DNA from 3 places in the Paenibacillus sp. FSL R7-277 genome. Region 2 is predicted to be linked to each of the others. Evidence: riboswitches for the same ligand, from Rfam matches in the RefSeq annotation. Region 2 holds a riboswitch; each other region holds the start of a gene.
What was found. Region 2 has a riboswitch for cobalamin ahead of C173_RS33130 (S-layer homology domain-containing protein). Riboswitches for the same ligand answer to the same signal wherever they lie in the genome.
Positions count from the first base shown of each region.

Region 1 (6,418 bases), on a different contig from region 2:
CAATATTACTGTTATCCGCTGTTGCCTGTGCACTTTGTCCAGCAGGCGTTAACAGTCCGAGCAGCATTAGCACGGATAACCCTGTAGACAGCCATCTTCGCATCCTGTGAGAAATAACCATGATCCTAAACCCACTCCTCTCAAAACTATGATTGGCATTCCCCATTATTCTACCATTTAATTGTTAAATAAAGGGTCGCTTCATATAAATATATATTAAATTGAGACCAATTCAAAAGAATAATAGAGAAGTTTATTAGAAATGCATAAAAATAGTAGTAATGTTTAGTATAAAATCTATATAAATAGCCATTCCCCAATATTGGGGAATGGCTATTATCGATTATTAATAGAAAATCAATTATAGTCGACGTTGTAGAGCCGGATATCAGCCGTGATTCACTCCCGTTTCAATCCGCTCCGCCCCGCCCATATACGGCCGCAGCGCCTGCGGGATATAGATCGATCCGTCCTCCTGCTGGTGGTTCTCCAGCAGCGGAATCAGAATGCGCGGCGTGGCCACCGCTGTGTTGTTCAAGGTATGGCAGTATTGCAGCCGCCCGTCTTCATCACGGTAGCGGATGCCCGAGCGGCGGGCCTGGAAGTCGAGCAGATTGGAAGCCGAGTGGGTCTCCCCGTAAGCTTCTCTGCCCGGCATCCAGGTCTCGATGTCATACTGCTTATGGGTCTTCATCGCCATGTCTCCGCTACAGACGGCGACTACCCGGTAAGGCAGCTCCAGCAGCTGAAGAATATGCTCGGCATTGCCGAGAATCTCCTGGAGCATCTGCTCTGATTCTGCCGGATCGTTCTTGCACATGACCACCTGCTCGATCTTCGAGAACTGGTGGACCCGGTACAGCCCGCGCACATCGCGGCCGGCCGAGCCGACCTCGCGGCGGAAGCAGGCCGACATCCCGGCCAGCCGCAGCGGCTGATCCAGCTCCAGAATCTCATCGCTGTACAGCGAGACCAGCGACACCTCCGAGGTCCCGGCCAGCCAGCGCTTCTCGCCTGTCAGCTCGTAGGTCTGGTCCCGGCCGCCGGGGAAGAACCCGGTCCGCTCCAGCGCTTCCGGCCGGACGATCACGGGCACATCCATCGCGGTGAAGCCGCGCTGCATCAGCACATCGAGCGCCAGCCGCTGCACGGCGAGGTGCAGCAGCAGCCCGGCCCCCTTCAGCACATAGCTGCGGGGCCCTCCGGCTTTGACACCGCGCGGAAGGTCGATGATGTCGTGCAGCTCTCCGAGCTCGACATGGTCCCGCGCGCGGAAGCCGAATACCGGCGGCGCGCCATGCCGCCGCAGCTCCACATTCGCGCTGTCATCCGGCCCGATCGGCGTATCCGCCGACACGGGATTCGGCGCTTCCAGCAGCAGCTCGCCGCAGCGCTGCTCCGCTTCTGCCAGCTCCGCCTCCAGCAGCGCCAGCTCGCTGAGGGTGCCCCGCACCTGCGCCTTTGCGTGCTCGGCGCCTTCAGGGTCGCCCCCGCGCAGCAGGCGCTCGACCTCCTTCGTCAGCGCGTTGCGCTCCGCGCGCCGCTGCTCGGTGGCCCGGCGTACCTCCCGCCGCCGGTCATCCCACTCCAGAAGTTCCTCCAGGGGGAACTTCAATCTTTTCCATTCGGCCGTCTTCCGTACAAGGTCCTCATTCTCCCTGATCCAATTCATATCCAACATCTGCATCCGCTCCTTAAGTGTGGGTAAAAAAACGCAAAAAACGCCCTCATCCATGGGACGAGGAGCGTCAGCTCGCGGTGCCACCCAGGTTGACCTCATTCGCGTATAGCAGCTAAGCAGCGCGGAATCAGGCCCTCTTTGGTCTTCGCGGTAACGGGCGAAACCCGGTAAACTTAGGGAACAGGAAGCTGCTCCGGTCGCAGACGCCTCGCGGTTGGATGCCGGTCGTTGGCCTGGTCGGGATATAGGTTTGCCGTTTATTATAACCAGAGCGGCAGCAGTTTGCAAGCATAAGAGGGGTTTGACAATATTCCTTGTACTCTGCTAGGATTATTACTAATTTAAAGTATTGATGCCCGGCGAAGCAGCCCGGTTTATCCTATTATGCGGACGGAAGAGGTGCGGAAATGGCCAAAATAGTCGTAATTAACGGAACACCCTCGCTGGTCTCACGGATCAATGCCGTGATTGAGTATGCAGAGAATGCCCTGCGGGAGCGCGGGTATGAAGTGGAGCGGATCAATGTGGCGGAGCTGCCTGCGGAGGATCTGATCCATACCAAATTCGAGAGCGAGGCCATTGTCAAGGCGAATGGGCTCGTAGCGGAAGCTGATGCGGTAATCGTAGTCAGTCCGGTATATAAGGCTTCTTACACGGGAGTACTGAAGACCTTCCTGGATCTGGTGCCGCAAAAAGGGCTGGCCGGCAAAATCGTCCTGCCGCTCTTCATGGGCGGAAGTCTTGCACATCTGCTGGCGATCGACTATGCACTGAAGCCGGTACTGTCCGTGCTTGGCGCCCGCTACATTCTTGGCGGCGTCTACGCCGTAGACTCCCAGGCGGTTCGTAACGACCAGGGCGTAGTTGAGCTGGCTGAAGAGCTGCGTTTACGCCTGAACAGCGTGCTGGAAGAGCTGGCGGAGGAGACGGAGCATAAGGTGGGGCGCAAGGCAGGACAGACAGGAGCCGCGGAATAAGGTTACGCTGCCGGTCCGATCATCCCCGGTACAATCAAAAGGCACTAAACCACCCGGATGCGGGAGTTTAGTGCCTTTGTCTATTTAGGAGTTATACTCCTTGAAAGCTCAGCTCCGGCTCCCACAGAACAACCCTATCTCCCGCCAGACTCGCCGGAATATCAATGATCCGCTGGTTGCTGCTTCCCCGGTAGGAGAGGGTAAGGTCTTTGAGCTCTTCGACGAACCGTCCGTCGATCACGACCTGGCACAAGGCCAGCAGCTTCCATTCCGCAGAGCCCGGGGAAGCCGTAAGCTCCTCGTACGTATAGCCGGTATAGATCCAGACCGGGAAGGCCGGCAGCTCGGCGCGCAGCTCGTGTATGAAGTCTGCAGCCTCCTCAGCCGAGAAAAAAGGGTCCCCGCCCGCCAGCGTCAAGCCGTCCAGCAGCGGATTGCCTGCAATCTCCTCTATAATCTCCCGCCGGCGCTCCGGGGTAAAGGCCTCCCCGTAGTTAAAGTTCCAGGTCTTCGGGTTGAAGCAGCCCGGGCAGCGGTGGCGGCAGCCGCTGACGAAGAGGACGGCCCGCAGGCCTTCCCCTTCATTGATCGACTCCGGATAATATCCGCAGATGTTCATAGATGCTTAACACGGTCCCGGACTTCGGCTTGCTTGGCCGCATTGAAACGGGTCTGATAGTCACCGGTCAGATACCCGGTAACCCGGCGCAGACGGCGGATATGGGTGGTATCCTCATGGGCATTGCAGGTCGGGCAATTCGTGCCGATGACCCCTTCATAGCCGCAGCCGGAGCAGCGGTCAATCGGATGGTTGATGCTGAAGTAGCTGATGTCCTGCTCCAGCGCATATTTGATGATTTTGACGAAGGCTGCAGGATTGCTCCGGGCATTGCCGTTCAGCTCGACATAGGAGATCGCTCCGGCGTTGCAATATTCATGGAACGGGGCTTCCAGGCTGATCTTCTTGGCTGCGCTAAGTTCATGGTAGACCGGAATGTGGAACGAGTTCGTATAGTATTCACGGTCGGTTACCCCAGGGATAGAACCGAGCACCTTGCGGTCGATCTTGGTGAACTTACCGGAGAGACCTTCGGCCGGTGTTGCGAACAAGGTGATGTTGAGGTTAAGCTCCTCGCTCTTGCGGTCGCAATATTCACGCATGTGGCGGACAATGGCTACAGCCTTGGCGTGAATCTCCATATCTTCGCCGTGATGCTTGCCGTACATGGCTTTCATGCATTCGGCCATCCCGATGAAGCCCAGCGACAGGCTGCCGTGCTTCAGCAGTTCGCCTACACTGTCATCAGGGGCAAGCTGCTCGCCGCCCTCCCAGACGCCTTCACGCATCATGAAATCGGAGGCTTTGGCCTTCTGGGAAGCCTGGATACGGAAGCGGTGCAGCAGACCGTCCAGCGCAATATCCATATAGTGATTCAGGTCGTCGAAGAACCCTTCTTCATCAGCAGCCAGGCGGCGGCCGGTTATCGTGCCGTGGGCCAGTCCAAGACGCACCAGGTTGAGCGTATTGAAGGACAAGTTGCCTTTGCCGGAGCAATGGTTGCGTCCGAAGCGGTCGCCGAGCACACGGGTCCGGCAGCCCATCGTAGCGAACTCGGTATCCGGGTCAGCCGGATCATAATATTGCATGTTCAGCGGAGCGTCCAGGTTGGCGAAGTTCGGATACAATCTGCGCGCCGAGCACTCCGCTGCCTTCAGGAACAGCTCATAGTTAGGGTCACCCGGTTGCTGGTTGATGCCTTGCTTGCATTTGAAGATCTGAATCGGGAACACCGGCGTCTCCCCGCTGCCCAGTCCGTTCATCGTAGCCGTCAGCAGTGAGCTGATCACAAGCTGGCCCTCCGGGGAGGTGCAGGTCCCGTAGTTGATGCTGGTAAAAGGAATCTGGCCGCCGGAGCGGCTGGACATCGTATTCAGGTTATGTACCATACTCTCTGCGGCCTGCAGGGTCTCGCTCTGCGTCTCCTTCAGGGCAAAACGGAAGGCGCGCGGATACTGCTCAGCCAGATCGCTGCGGCTCATCGTAATCTCCCCAAGTTCTGAAACCTCTGCATTCTCCTCGAAATACTCCAGACCTTTGCGGAAGAGCTTGGAGAAGGACTTGGTCACATAAGGAGCCAGATCATAATCCAGCTTGTTGGCGGACACACCGCCGTACTGCGCATTCTGCTGCGACTGGAAAATAATCGCCACCAGCGACATCGCCGTCATAATCGAGTTGGGAGGCCGTACGCTGCCGTTGCCGGTGTTGAAGCCTTCACGGAGAAGCCGTTCGAACGGGATGAAGATGCAGTTGGTGGTTCCGATGGCGTATTGATCCAGGTCATGCACATAGACGACATTATCCAGGGTAGCCTGTACCAGCTGCGGCGGCATGGTGAAGTTGCGGGCATACCATTTGGAGTATTCACTGCCGAATTTGCTCATTTTGCCGGAGAAGCTCTCCCCGTTCAGGTTGGCGTTCTCGCGCAGCAGATCCAGATCCCGGCTGTCGATAATATCCCGTCCCAGATGAATGACCTCTTCCAAAAGATCCTCCTGTGCAGCTTGTCCTTCGTTATAACGTTTCTCCAGCAGCGTCATTATATAACTCTCTCCTCTCGGGTATTGTAAGCGTTAAAAAAGCACCTCCGGCCGGGAAGGCCGGAAATGCCCGAATGCATGATGCAAAGATCCGGAAAGCGGAAGTTTGCCTGTGGTCTGGGTGGAATATACGAGCAGACACTGGGCAAATAGCTTACGCCCGTTCTTGTACATTCCGCAGAGCCGATACCTGAAGATAATCCACGATCGTCCTCAGGTATCGGCAGCCTCTGGCCCGATTGACGGAAGGCTAACTCTGCTATGGCAGGCCGCATACGGACACCTCCCCTGTTCCTCGCAGGAGTCTAAGCGGTGCCACCGAAACAGGCAGGTCTCCTGGCTTCCGGCAACTCCTCCGGCGCCTTCCCGGGGGGCTTATTCCGCCCCTTAGTGGCATTTAGCCGGAGAATGCGGCCCTGGGCATCGCACCCTGGGAGCATCCGGTTACAGTGGCGGGACCGCAGCGGTTTTGCACCGCGCTTCCCTATTAAGTCGCACCTCTATTACAAGGGGTGAAACACCCGTTTCTACTATATTTTGTTGTTATCTATTAAAGCTACCGCAATATATTGTGTTTGTAAATGTTTTTTTGCAATCCCGCACGGGGAGCGGGTTCGGCGCTTTTACTCACAGCTGATCCACAGTTAGTCCACAGGTAATCCACAACTTTCCTATGAATCTGCCGTGAATTTTTCATAAAATCTCCGAAAATACGCCACAAAGAATCCATAAATAGAGTGCGTCTAATCCTGGTAATCATTTTGACGGATATTAATAGAATAGAGAGGGTGCAGGTGATTTGTAGCAAGCCTGGCGAAGCGTTACAATAAGAGGATAAATAAGAGACTCAGGCATACCAGATAATTAGGAGGGAGATCACAATGGCAATTGGCGAAGTGACCGTTATTCCGATCGGGACAGGCAGCACCAGTCTCAGCAGCTATGTGGCCGAGATGCAGCGTGTGCTGCAGACGGTGGAGGGCATTACCTATGAGCTAACTTCTATGGGTACAATTATTGAGGGACCGGTAGCGCGGATTCTGGCTGCGGTAGAAGCGCTGCATGAGTCGCCGTTTACCGCCGGGGCACAGAGAGTCTCAACCTCACTCAAGATCGATGACCGGCGCGACAAGACCTCGACCAGCCGCAGCAAGCTGGA
Region 1 covers NZ_ASPX01000119.1:5,268-11,685, reverse strand. Annotated here, with positions in the region: gene C173_RS30915 (S-layer homology domain-containing protein) at 1-103, opposite strand, end outside; gene serS (serine--tRNA ligase) at 389-1,681, opposite strand; gene ssuE (NADPH-dependent FMN reductase) at 2,089-2,658, shown strand; gene nrdG (anaerobic ribonucleoside-triphosphate reductase activating protein) at 2,750-3,277, opposite strand; gene C173_RS30895 (anaerobic ribonucleoside triphosphate reductase) at 3,274-5,259, opposite strand; cobalamin riboswitch at 5,569-5,799, opposite strand; gene C173_RS30890 (MTH1187 family thiamine-binding protein) at 6,141-6,418, shown strand, end outside.
Region 1: another riboswitch for cobalamin. It lies ahead of C173_RS30895 (anaerobic ribonucleoside triphosphate reductase); the one in region 2 lies ahead of C173_RS33130 (S-layer homology domain-containing protein).

Region 2 (4,790 bases):
TCAATAACCCTATACGCCTCAACTACTCATCGGCACGGGGGCGGTAGTTGGATTTTCTACACTTAATTATTCTGGTTACGCACCTGTATAGAAATTAGTTGGATTTCAGGCATCTAATTCTGCCCACAACCCATCATACGGGAGCTTCGGGCGTGAATAAGTGTTGTTTTTCCAACTAACTCCCGCTTTGCAGCAAATCCTGCCAGATTAGATGTCATTTATCCACTTATTGTCCGCCCCAGCGTACAGCACCCATCCTGCAGCGGAATGGAAATTTCAACTAAACTATACCATCCCCTACTCTTACTCAACTATGGCAATCTAACCGCTACAGCAGCAGCCATCTCACGGGTTACCACAGCAGTAGGCTCGAATGCGCCGCCGGTGCCGCTCATATATCCAAGTCCCGTCACCGTACGGACAGCGGACAATGCATAGTCGCTAATCTTATCTTCATCGCTGAATTTACCAGCCCCTGCTCCTGCTCCGGCTGATGTAGCATCCAGCTTAAAAGCTCTAACCATCATCACAGCCATATCCTGGCGCGTAACCAGCCCGTCCGGTTTGAACGTTTTGGCGCTTACGCCGCTGATAATTCCTAGCTCCTTCGCCCGGTTCACTGTTCCATAATACCATGTACCGGCCTTAACATCACTGAACGCCCCAGCAGAAGACGCCGCAGACGGCTCGTTGCCGGTTAACCGCAGCAGCAGCGCTGCAAATTCAGCACGGGTAATATTCTTTTTCGGTGCAAACAGCAGGCTGTCCTCACTCACACCATTCATCAGCTTGCGGTCATACGCCGTGTATACCGACTCCAGCGCCCAAGGCGAGATCGACTTCACATCGCCAAAAGCCGGACGGTCCGCCGCCGCAGAAGCCACCGTTACCGGGACCGTATGACGCACGATGGCCGGGGTTTTATCCTTCAGATATCCCGTAACCGTCAGGGTATATTTATTTGCTGGCAGTCCTCCGGCAACAACAGCTACGCCCGCAGCATCTGTAACTGCTGTTTTGCCGCCGATGGTTACCTGTACGCCTGCTGCCGGTGAGGTTACCGGATCGGAGGTGAAGGTCGCCTCATTCCAGACCCATTGCTTCTGGGTTACCTGCACCTTCAGATCTTGTCCAGGCTGCGGCTGTGCGGGAGTCACGGTTACGGCATCAACCACCTGCGTGTTGTCCCCGCCATAATAGATCACAACGCGGTCATTCTCCTCCAGCGCGAAGTCGCCCATCCCTACACTTGGATAGATCCATGCTCCGCCGCGTGCGACTACATACATCCAGCCATCATATCCGCCAAAAGTACCCGCAATCACGCCGCCGATCCCCGTCACATAATTGCCTGCTTCATTGACCAGAGCCAGGCGCTTGGCTGCTGCTGTCTTATCCAGTGCCGTAAGCACATTTCCGGCGTACACGCTGCCCTCAGCCAATGTTCCATTCGGACCTTCAACTGTAACCGAGACACTTACCTGAGGATTCTTCACTGGTGTGCCGCTAAAATCAAAGAGCTTACCGCCTGTTCCAAACAGCTTGTACGCTACCAAAGCCTCCAGTGCCTGCTCCGTTGAGAGCGGATTGGAGCTGCCGCCCGCAGTGTGGACGAATCCGCCATCTGCTGCGCTGAAGCTCAGCAGCTTGCTGACCAGATTGATTTGGCCTTTGGTATACTCTGCTCCCGCCGGATCAATGCCGAAGGCAGACAGACCGATAATGGCTTGAGCTACACTCTCGCTGCTGTCGCCATATCCTCCGTTCTTATCCTGTGCCTTAGCCAGCCAGGCTGCCGCCCGCTGACCGGCAGCATTCACTGCCGCTTCCTGCTTGTGTCCAGCCAGTGCGTTCAGCACCATCGCTGTCATATCCGGATCACTCGCACCCGTGGTCAGGGTGAAGCCGCCGTCCGGGTTCTGTTTGGCCAGAATCTCTGCCAGCAGCTTAGATTGTGTCCATTTTGCATTTGCCGGGATCGTATAGCTGCCGGAATCCAGAGCCAGCAGTGCATAGACCGGATTATTCAGCGTCTGGCCGGTAATTGCATCGTGATTGTAGAGCTTCTCAATCAGGTTATAGCCTGCCACATTCGCCGGGTCGCCGCCCAGTGCCTTAACGGCAAGCGTGATCCGGGCATAGTCCGTAGCTCTGGCAAAAACACCCTTAGCCTCACTCACTTTGCCTTCAAGCGCCTTCAGATAGCTGGCAGGAACCTTGTAGCCTGCTTGCGCAAGGCCAATCGCCTGCCAGTCCGACTGGACTCCGTTCTTCAGCATGAACTCCGCAGTAGCATAGACTGCAGCGGTTACGCTGGCCGCCTCACTTGCGGGCAGAGCGGATACCGCGGGTGCGGAAGTCCCGCCTGCCTGTGCAGCAGCAGCTTGTCCTGCCGGGGTTACAGCTGCTCCCAGCAGTGCCAACAGCATAATGACAGCAAGTCCCAGCCGAGTGAACCTGGATGATAGAGAATGGTTCTTCATAACTAACCTCTTTCCTGAAATAGAATGGATGAATCCTGCTTCCTTAAGCAGATAGAGCGGCAACCTAAAGACCGCCCTGTGCAGGGCGGCCGGGGAAGAATACAATACAGGGCAGCTGAAGGAGCCGATTGCTCTCCCACATTACATACAATACAGCATATACAGCCCTCGCCAATATCAGCATCTGCTTCCACATTCTTACCCCCGAAGAATAGAAACAACAACGAAAAAGGCAGGTCTCCTGGCTCATACTTCACCGCTTCCCCCGCCTTCCCATCCGCTTAGCAGACAGTGGCTCCTCAGGAGTTGCTCCGTATTTACAGTGGCGGGACCGCGCCGGACTTGCACCGGGCTTCCCTTTTAAGCAGATTCCTCTATTAGACATAGCCTTGCCAGCATCTGCTAGCGACAGCGCACGGCCTCTAAGGCAATCTGCACCTTTTCCTCAAGCTTATTAAATTTTAATATTCTCAAACCATCATATCGACTATTCCCCTGTATGTCTATAGACAAGCTATTTCTATTCCATCCACTCGAGTTCCGCCCATTCTGCAGCAAAAAATCCTGAACAGCACATGCCCGCTCCCCCGGCACATCGTACTATTCAGGACTATGGAGTGACTCTTCTGCTGTTAATTAAGACGTTGGCGGTACTAGCGGAGACAGCGGCAGCAGGCGATTGTATTATGTACATTAGAATTCGTGTAAAAGCGGCCGATAACGCATTCTGCTGCATTTCATACAATCGATTGTGGCAAATAACCTTCCGCCGGGCCAAATCCCCAAAATCTAATGTACCGAATACAACAGAACACCATATAAGGCTCGATATGCCTCATTCTAGTGTACAAAGTGCAATCGAGCAGCTTCATTCGGACACTAGCACACTTAACTAATTACTTTATGCTCGTATCAGCCTGCCGGAGCGCAAATCATTGTACTACATAAAGTAGTATGCACCAGGCTCTGACCAGTCCACCATGCCGCGCTGTATGCGCCCACAGCAGATCAGCTACCGCTAGTCGATCATCAGGTTCTAACTAATCAGCATTCATTTAATCCCCTAGCTTGCTGGGGGGCTGCCGTACCCCGACTAACTAAGGTGCTATTCTAGGTGCAAACGTTATGCTTAAATGCAATCTGTACAACTAAATCGTCTGATTTACCGCCAAATGTACTTTTAGCTGTATTTCATGCACCTAAAATGCTTCTGTACCCGGCTTTTCGCCCATTCGGGCAAATTTAGTTGTATGGAATACAGTTACGAGAGGAGCGTCTTCCTTTTCACTGTTTTTAGTTGTATAGAGTACACCTATCACTGTAAGCAATGCTACTCCGTACCATCACTTGGTATCGACTCAAAACCGTCAGTTAGTTGTGTGAGTCGGCTGAATGACTAAGGAGCGTTACTCGTTAGCGTTAGTTAATAGTGCTACTCAGAACGTCAGTCGGTTGAGTGAGTCAGTAGCGTTGGTCGATAGCATCAGTCGATAGCGTTAGTCGATTGCGTTGGTTGATAGAATCAGTCGGTAGCGTTAGTCGATTGCGTTGTTTGATAGCGTCAATCGATTGCGTTGGCCGGTAGCGGCAATCAATTGCGTCAGTCGATTGCATTATCCGATCGCGTTAGTTAAAAGCTTACGCAGCCTGCTTGTTGCCGCTGTGTTATTCCGCGTTCGTGTCCGCTTCCGGGCTTGCGGAAGCGGATGGCTCCGCACTAGGCGCGGCTGTAGCTGTGGCCTCCGGGGCGCTGCCCGGATCTGCCGCCAGCTTCAGCGAGTATCTTCCGGCGGTGATCATATCACCTGCCGCCAGCTTCGCGCCTGCTGAAAGCTCCACCGTCACCTCGTATACGCGTGACGGAGGAGTCCCCGCCGCCGCTGGAGAGGCGGCAGCTCCACTATCCGCGCCGCTGTCTACTCCGGCTCCTGTCTCGCCCTTCGCATCGCCGTCCACTCCGGCACCTTCCTTACCGCTCGCATCGCCGTCTACTCCGGCTCCTGTCTCGCCCTTCGCACCGCCGTCCACTCCGGCACCTTCCTTACCGCTCGCATCGCCGTCTACTCCGGCTCCTGCCTTACCCTTCGCACCGCCGTCCACTCCGGCACCTTCCTTACCGCTCGCATCGCCGTCCACTCCGGCGCCTGCCTCACCGCTCGCACCGCCGTCTACTCCGGCACCTGCCTCACCGCTCGCACCGCCGTCTACTCCGGCTCCTGCTGCAACCTGGCAACTGCTAACCGTTGCCTTAACCTCGTAGTCCGTAACGCCGCTGGCGGACTCCACACCGATCTGCTCCGGCTTGAA
Region 2 covers NZ_ASPX01000109.1:50-4,839, reverse strand. Annotated here, with positions in the region: gene C173_RS33130 (S-layer homology domain-containing protein) at 312-2,483, opposite strand; cobalamin riboswitch at 2,698-2,890, opposite strand; partial or broken gene C173_RS34545 (hypothetical protein) at 4,149-4,790, opposite strand, start outside.

Region 3 (6,418 bases), on a different contig from region 2:
GCGACATTACCAGTCCGATATCATCCAGCACAGCGGAGCTGCAAGCCATCCCGCAGCCGGCTACACTGATGTGCAGCTCTCTGGGCACAGCCATTCCATGCAGCAGGGTGTGGAGGCGGACAGCAGCACTTAACGCTCCGCTTCTGCGCAGCTCACAGAATCCGCAGGTCTTCACCTTCACGTAATCTCCAGGCGTACTTACATTCAGTCCGGCCTCCAGCAGCCTTGCTCCTGCCTCTGCCTCTTCATTCCGGCTGCCGCGCAGCAGGAAATATCCGTCCTTCGTATAGATCAATTGCCCATCGCTGCCTGCAAGCTCAGCCAGCAGCTTCATCTGATCACCGTTGAAGCTGCGGCTGCCGGTTGCGGGAGCAATCTCCAGCTCGAAGGAAGAATCGGTGGATGCCTTCAGGCGACCGGACAAGCTCCGCAGCCGCTCCACCTGCGGAGCAGCAGCCAGGCTCTGCGCAGCAGCCTCTTCCGTCTGTCCTGATTCCGCTTCGCCACAGCCCAGCGCCCATTCCATCCGAACCGAACCTGATGCTTCTGCACTTTTCACCTGTCCCGGCTCGGTCTCGCTTCCAACATCTGCTGCATCCCTCTGCCCAGTCTCTGCTGCTCTCCCAGCATCCACAGTTTTGGCCGCTCCGGCTCCAGCTGCCCCCTCTGTCTGCCCAGACTCCGCCGCAGCCAGCGACCACGGTTCTGCGGCTGTGCGCAGCCGCTCGTGCGGCTTCAGCGTCTGCGTCTGTGCACCGAGACTGTACTTGCGCTCATATCCGCGCGGCGTAATCATCAGGTCCTCATAGACAACGGTAGCAGAGTTGCCGATCACCACGGTTGAGAGCATGCCAATCTCATGCTGCAGCATATCTTGCAGCGTCGTTACGACCGTCTGTTGGCGGTCACGGTAGGCGCTTTTGACAATGCCTACCGGTGTAGCCGGATCACGATAACGCAGCAGAATGGTGCGCGCTTCTTCAATCTGGCGCGTCCGTCTGCCGCTGCGCGGATTATAGAACGCAATGACGAAATCCGCCGCCCCCGCCGCTTCCACACGCGCAGCGATGCTCTCCCAGGGCGTAAGATGATCGCTCAGGCTGATCGTGCAGGAGTCATGCATAATCGGGGCTCCAAGCAGCGAGGAACAGGACTGGATCGCCGAGATTCCCGGGATCACCTCCACCTGTACCCCCTCTGAGCGGTTCCAGCCGCATTCGATCAGCACCTCGTATACCAGCCCAGCCATCCCGTAGACACCGGCATCGCCGCTGGAGATTACTGCAATCGTCTGTCCCGCTTCTGCTCTGCGGACGGCCTCCTGAGCCCGGCTAACCTCCTCGGTCATTCCCGTACCGACAATCTCCTGGTGCCGCAGCAGCGGCCTGATCAGATCTACATAAGTGGTATAGCCGATGACCGCCTCGCTCTCATCCAGCGCAGCCAGTGCGCGGCCGGTAATATGCTCCAGCGCTCCGGGGCCGAAGCCGATAATCAGCAGCTTTCCTTGTCTCTTCATTCTTCTTCCCCCGTTCATGAATAGCTGTGGTTAAGCGCAAGCAGCTTATGCAGCTTCACCTTGAATTCCCCGGCGGTGCGGGGAGCGCTCTGCCCTGCGGTCAAGCTGGCAGGCAGGCTGAACCATAAGTCAGCCAGCAGCGGCAGTCCCAGTCCGATGGACAATAGCTCTTCCCGTCCCGCAAAAATCTCCTCCGGCGTCCCCGCCGCCCGGCATCTTCCATGCTCCAGCACAATAATCCAGTCCGCCCAGCGGTAGGCCAGGTCCATATCATGCGTAGCCATAACTACGGTTGTCCCTTTATCATGTATGGCTTCAAGCCCCTTCAGCATCTGCGTTTCCGATAACGGGTCCAGATAAGAGGTCGGCTCATCCAATAGAATCAGCTCCGGCTCCATAGCCAGTACACCGGCGAGTGCCGTGCGTTTCTTCTGGCCCAGACTAAGCTGGTGAATCGGTTTATCGCCGAGACCGGTTAGATTCAGCAGCTCCATGACCTCCCGGCAGCGCGCAGCGATAGCCGGTTCAGCCATGCCGCTGCCGCGCAGCCCGAACGACACATCCTCCAGCGGAGTGCTGAGAATCAGCTGCTGCTCGGGGTCCTGGAAGACCAGGCCCACTTTCCGCCGCAGAGCGGCCAGCTCTTTTTTGGAGTAGGATAACGCCTTCCCTCCTTGCACAACCGTCCCCTGCTGCGGGCGCAAAATGCCGACGGCATGCAGGAACAGCGTGGATTTGCCTGAACCGTTATGACCGAGCACCGCCGTCTTGCTGCCTGCGGGGATGGAGAACGTCAGTTCATGCAGTGCAGGCTCCTTCGTATCCGGGTAATGGAACACCACTCCGTCACAAGCCAAGCTAGATTCCTGATCCATGGGTGACTCCTTTCATGTGTTAGTGATAAAGTACGCCTCAGCCAGCAGCAGTAGCGCAATACCGGCATAAGCCTGGATTGTATAGCGCCGCGGCACAGGACGCGCCGTATAAGGCGGGAGAATAATCTCATCTGTGAATCCGCGGGCCAGCAGCCCCTGCGATAATCCGTAATACCGGTGCATCGTGTTGCCGAACAACGCTCCTGCCATAGCCGCAGTCTCCCGCATTCTGGCCTTGTAGCCCCGGCGGCCTCCGCGCAGCCTGCGGGCCAGCAGCAGACCATGCGCTGCATCACTCAGCAGGAATAAGAAGCGGTACATAATCAGCATCAGCTCCAGGACAATCTGCGGCATCCGCAGCCTGCGCAGCACCTGCAAAAGCTCACTGAACGGAGTCGTGAACATCAGGAAGAAGAAACAGCTCATGCAGGCAGAGATTCTGGCCAGCAGCTCCCCTGCCCGCTGAAGTCCCGCCGCTGTGACATATACCGGCAGGTTCAGTCCCGGAAGCGGGAATATCCCTGCCTCTCCCGCAGCCGGATGCCCGAATTCCACGAGCAGCGCCGGTACGCTAAGCGCATAGAACAGCAGCGCTGTGCCGAACAGCATGCCATAAGCACGGAAGGGAATACGGGCCTGCAATACACACCAGGACATCATCCATAGGGTAATTGCAGCCTGTAGTACCGGATGTACGGTGTAAGAGAGCAGGAACATCAGGGCTGCGAACGAGCTTTTCCACATCGGGGACAACTGGCGCAGAGCATTATTGTAAGAGAGAACGTCAATCCGCCGGATCACTTGCTGCTATGCTGCTTCGTCCCGCCTTGCTTGCCCTTGAGCAGCCCCAGGGTATAACCGATCACACCGGCACCAATCGCGGCCTGCAATGCAAACAGCATACTCTCCGTCTCACCCGGCAGCTCTGTCAGCGGCTTGAACCACGGCTTATAGTCAGGATTCATTTCGGTAATCACACCTTCAGCCGCATCATCGGCCCCACCGAATTCCCCATTGACCAGCAGCAGCGGCAGAATGACCAGCAGAATAACAACCAGCAGCATCAATCCATTTTTCCATTTATTGCTCATTAGGCTCTTCCTCCGTTCACCTTGCGTTTCAGCAGCGACAATTCATTCGGGCTATACGATTTCAGCCAGTTCCACAGCAGCACCGTCAACAGCCCTTCACTGATGGCCAGCGGGATTTGCGTCACGGCAAAGATGCCCCCGAATTTGAGAAAAGATGCCAGAACGCCGCCATCCGCCGCCGGAAAAGCCACCGCCAGTTGGAAGGAAGTCACTACGTACGTACTCAGATCAGCCACCGCAGCCGCACAGAACAAGGCCAGCTTCTCGCGGTCCGGCATTTTCATCATCAGCTTATACACTGCATATCCGGCAAAAGGACCCGCCACCGCCATCGAGAACGCATTGGCCCCAAGCGTAGTGATCCCGCCGTGCGCCAGCAGCAGCGCCTGAAACAGCAGGACAATCGAGCCGATTACGCTCATGGGCAGCGGCCCCAGCATTACCGCACCAAGACCGGTACCGGTGGGGTGGGAGCTGCTTCCGGTCACGGAAGGCATTTTGAGCGCAGACAGTACGAAGGTAAACGCCCCGGCCAGACCCAGCAGCAGCTTCAGCTCCGGATTCTCCCGGGTCATGGCTCTCAGCTTGAAGATTCCAAGGACAAAGAACGGGATAAACGCCGCCCACCAGAACACCGCCCAGCCAACCGGCAGGAATCCTTCCATAATGTGCATCGCCCGGGCCGTCCCCGGTTCGTTCAGCATAAAGTACACCGTAAATCCGGCAACCAGTGCCGCAAAGCTCCACCATCTGTGCTTTTTCATTTGTCACCCTCCATGTTTGTTGATTTCCCATTACAGATCATAAAGCCCAAAAAACCCACCCTATAGGGTGGGAGTGTATGTACGCAGGCAAGTTCGATAGAGCGCGCAACCCGTGGCGAAGCGGAACAAGGTGCTTTTCACCGTCCCATCACTATGGGCCGTATCCTTGTATCCAGCAGCTATAACCGGGGATCACCTTGAAGCACCAAGCTTTCTCCGGTCCATCAGGGCAGAACGCCTCTTCTCATTAACCTATCCGTACACCGCTCCTATCCGCGTAGAGTCGTGGTGTGCGTAGACAAGGTAGGTCTCCTGGCTTGGAATACAGGCGCTGCAGACTTCGTCTTCCCCGGGGGCTTCCCGAGTGACCTCATGAAGTGCAGCTCTTCCATACAGTGGCGGGACCGCTCGGGAGTTGCACCCGATTCCCTGTTATCCCTTGCCGCTTCCGGCAAGAGCACCTTGTTTCATCGCTAATTCATCTCAAATCATAGCGGACAGAGATTGGCCTGTCTGTGATATAAATTGGAAAAGCTCGCCTGCAGCCAATCATGGCTTGTAGAAATTTTATTTGAGTAATATAATTATTAACTATATAACCTGAACGTGGAGGCATCCGATGAAACTTGATCTAACCGAACAATCTCTGCCCGTGTACGAGGCCCTGTCCAGTACCGTGCGCCTGCATATGCTGCGGCTGCTGTCCGATAAGCCCATGAACGTGAAGGAGCTGGCCGCAGCCCTCAAGCTCAGCAGTGCGATTATGACCATGCATGTGCGCAAGCTCGAAGCCGCCGGGCTGATCCGCAGCCATATGGCTCCCGGCAAAAGCGGTCTGCAGAAGATCTGTACACTGGCCGCCGACGGGGCTGAGATAGTTTTTCCGGGACAGGCCCGGACTCCGCGCAGAGGGTACCGCAAGGACATCCCTGTGGGGCATTATTCCGACTTCCAGATCGAGCCTACCTGCGGACTGTCTACGACAGAGAGGGTCATCGGGCACTTTGACGATCCCCGTTATTTCTGGGACCAGGAGCGGGTGAACGCCGGGATTCTCTGGTTCGGCAAGGGGTTCGTGGAGTATAAAATCCCGAATTTCCTGCTGTCGAGCCAGCAGCCGGAGGAGCTTGCCATCACGATGGAGATCGCCTCCGAAGCCCCGTCGGTCAACAACAACTGGCCGTCGGATATTACCTTCACGCTGAACGGACAATCGCTCGGCTTCTGGACCAGCCCCGGTGACTACGGAGACAACCCGGGAAAATACACCCCGGCCTGGTGGCCTGCACTCACCAATCAATACGGCCTGCTCAAGCAGCTGCGGATTACGCAGACAGGTACCTACATGGACGGGCAAAAGCTGTCGGAGGTCACCCTGGATCAGGTAGGCATCCGCAACAAACAATGGACCTTCCGGCTCTCTGTCGAGGAGGATGCCGAGCATATTGGTGGCCTCACCCTGTTCGGTAAAGGCTTTGGCAATTACAACGAGGATCTGGTGTTTGAGTTGTTTTATACAGATGGCGTGGCAGATTTGCCGGCTTCTATATGAAAGCCAGATTATGTTGTGTAGAAGGTAGGTAGGTAGGTAGGTAGGTAGGTAGGTAGGTAGGTAGGTAGGTAGGTAGGTAGGTAGGTAGGTAGGTAGGTAGGTTAGTTTTCGTTTCAGCTACTTTTAGAGCTAATACTCCTTATTTCTGCTTAACGCTCACTTTCAGCAAAATTCAGGTGCATTAGTGCTCTTCATTTCTGCTCAACGCTCACTTTCAGCAAATTCAGGGGCACTAGTGCTCTTCATTTCCGCTCAACGCTCACTTTCGGCCGATTCAGGTGCATTAGTGCTCTTCATTTCTGCTCAACGCTCACTTTCAGCAAATTCAGGGGCACTTATGCCCCTCGCAACATCCATACAGCCCACTTCCAACCGCACCAAAGGGATTTTTCCCTCTCATTTCCTCATCTAGCCCACTTTCCGCCGCATCAGAGGGATTTATCCCTCTCATTTCCTCCTCCAGCCCACTTCCAACCGCACCAAAGGGATTTATCCCTCTCATTTCCGCTTCCAGCCCACTTTCCACCGCATCAGTGGGATTTTCCCCTCTCATTTCCTCCTCCAGCCCACTTTCACGCCGCATTAGATGGATTTATCCCTCTCATTTCCTCTTCCTC
Region 3 covers NZ_ASPX01000008.1:80,036-86,453, forward strand. Annotated here, with positions in the region: gene C173_RS32650 (CbiX/SirB N-terminal domain-containing protein) at 1-526, opposite strand, end outside; partial or broken gene cobJ (precorrin-3B C(17)-methyltransferase) at 679-1,519, opposite strand; gene C173_RS03340 (energy-coupling factor ABC transporter ATP-binding protein) at 1,534-2,394, opposite strand; gene cbiQ (cobalt ECF transporter T component CbiQ) at 2,407-3,195, opposite strand; gene C173_RS03350 (energy-coupling factor ABC transporter substrate-binding protein) at 3,192-3,485, opposite strand; gene C173_RS03355 (energy-coupling factor ABC transporter permease) at 3,485-4,249, opposite strand; cobalamin riboswitch at 4,535-4,729, opposite strand; gene C173_RS03360 (ArsR/SmtB family transcription factor) at 4,869-5,801, shown strand; gene C173_RS34820 (hypothetical protein) at 6,127-6,384, opposite strand.
Region 3: another riboswitch for cobalamin. It lies ahead of C173_RS03355 (energy-coupling factor ABC transporter permease); the one in region 2 lies ahead of C173_RS33130 (S-layer homology domain-containing protein).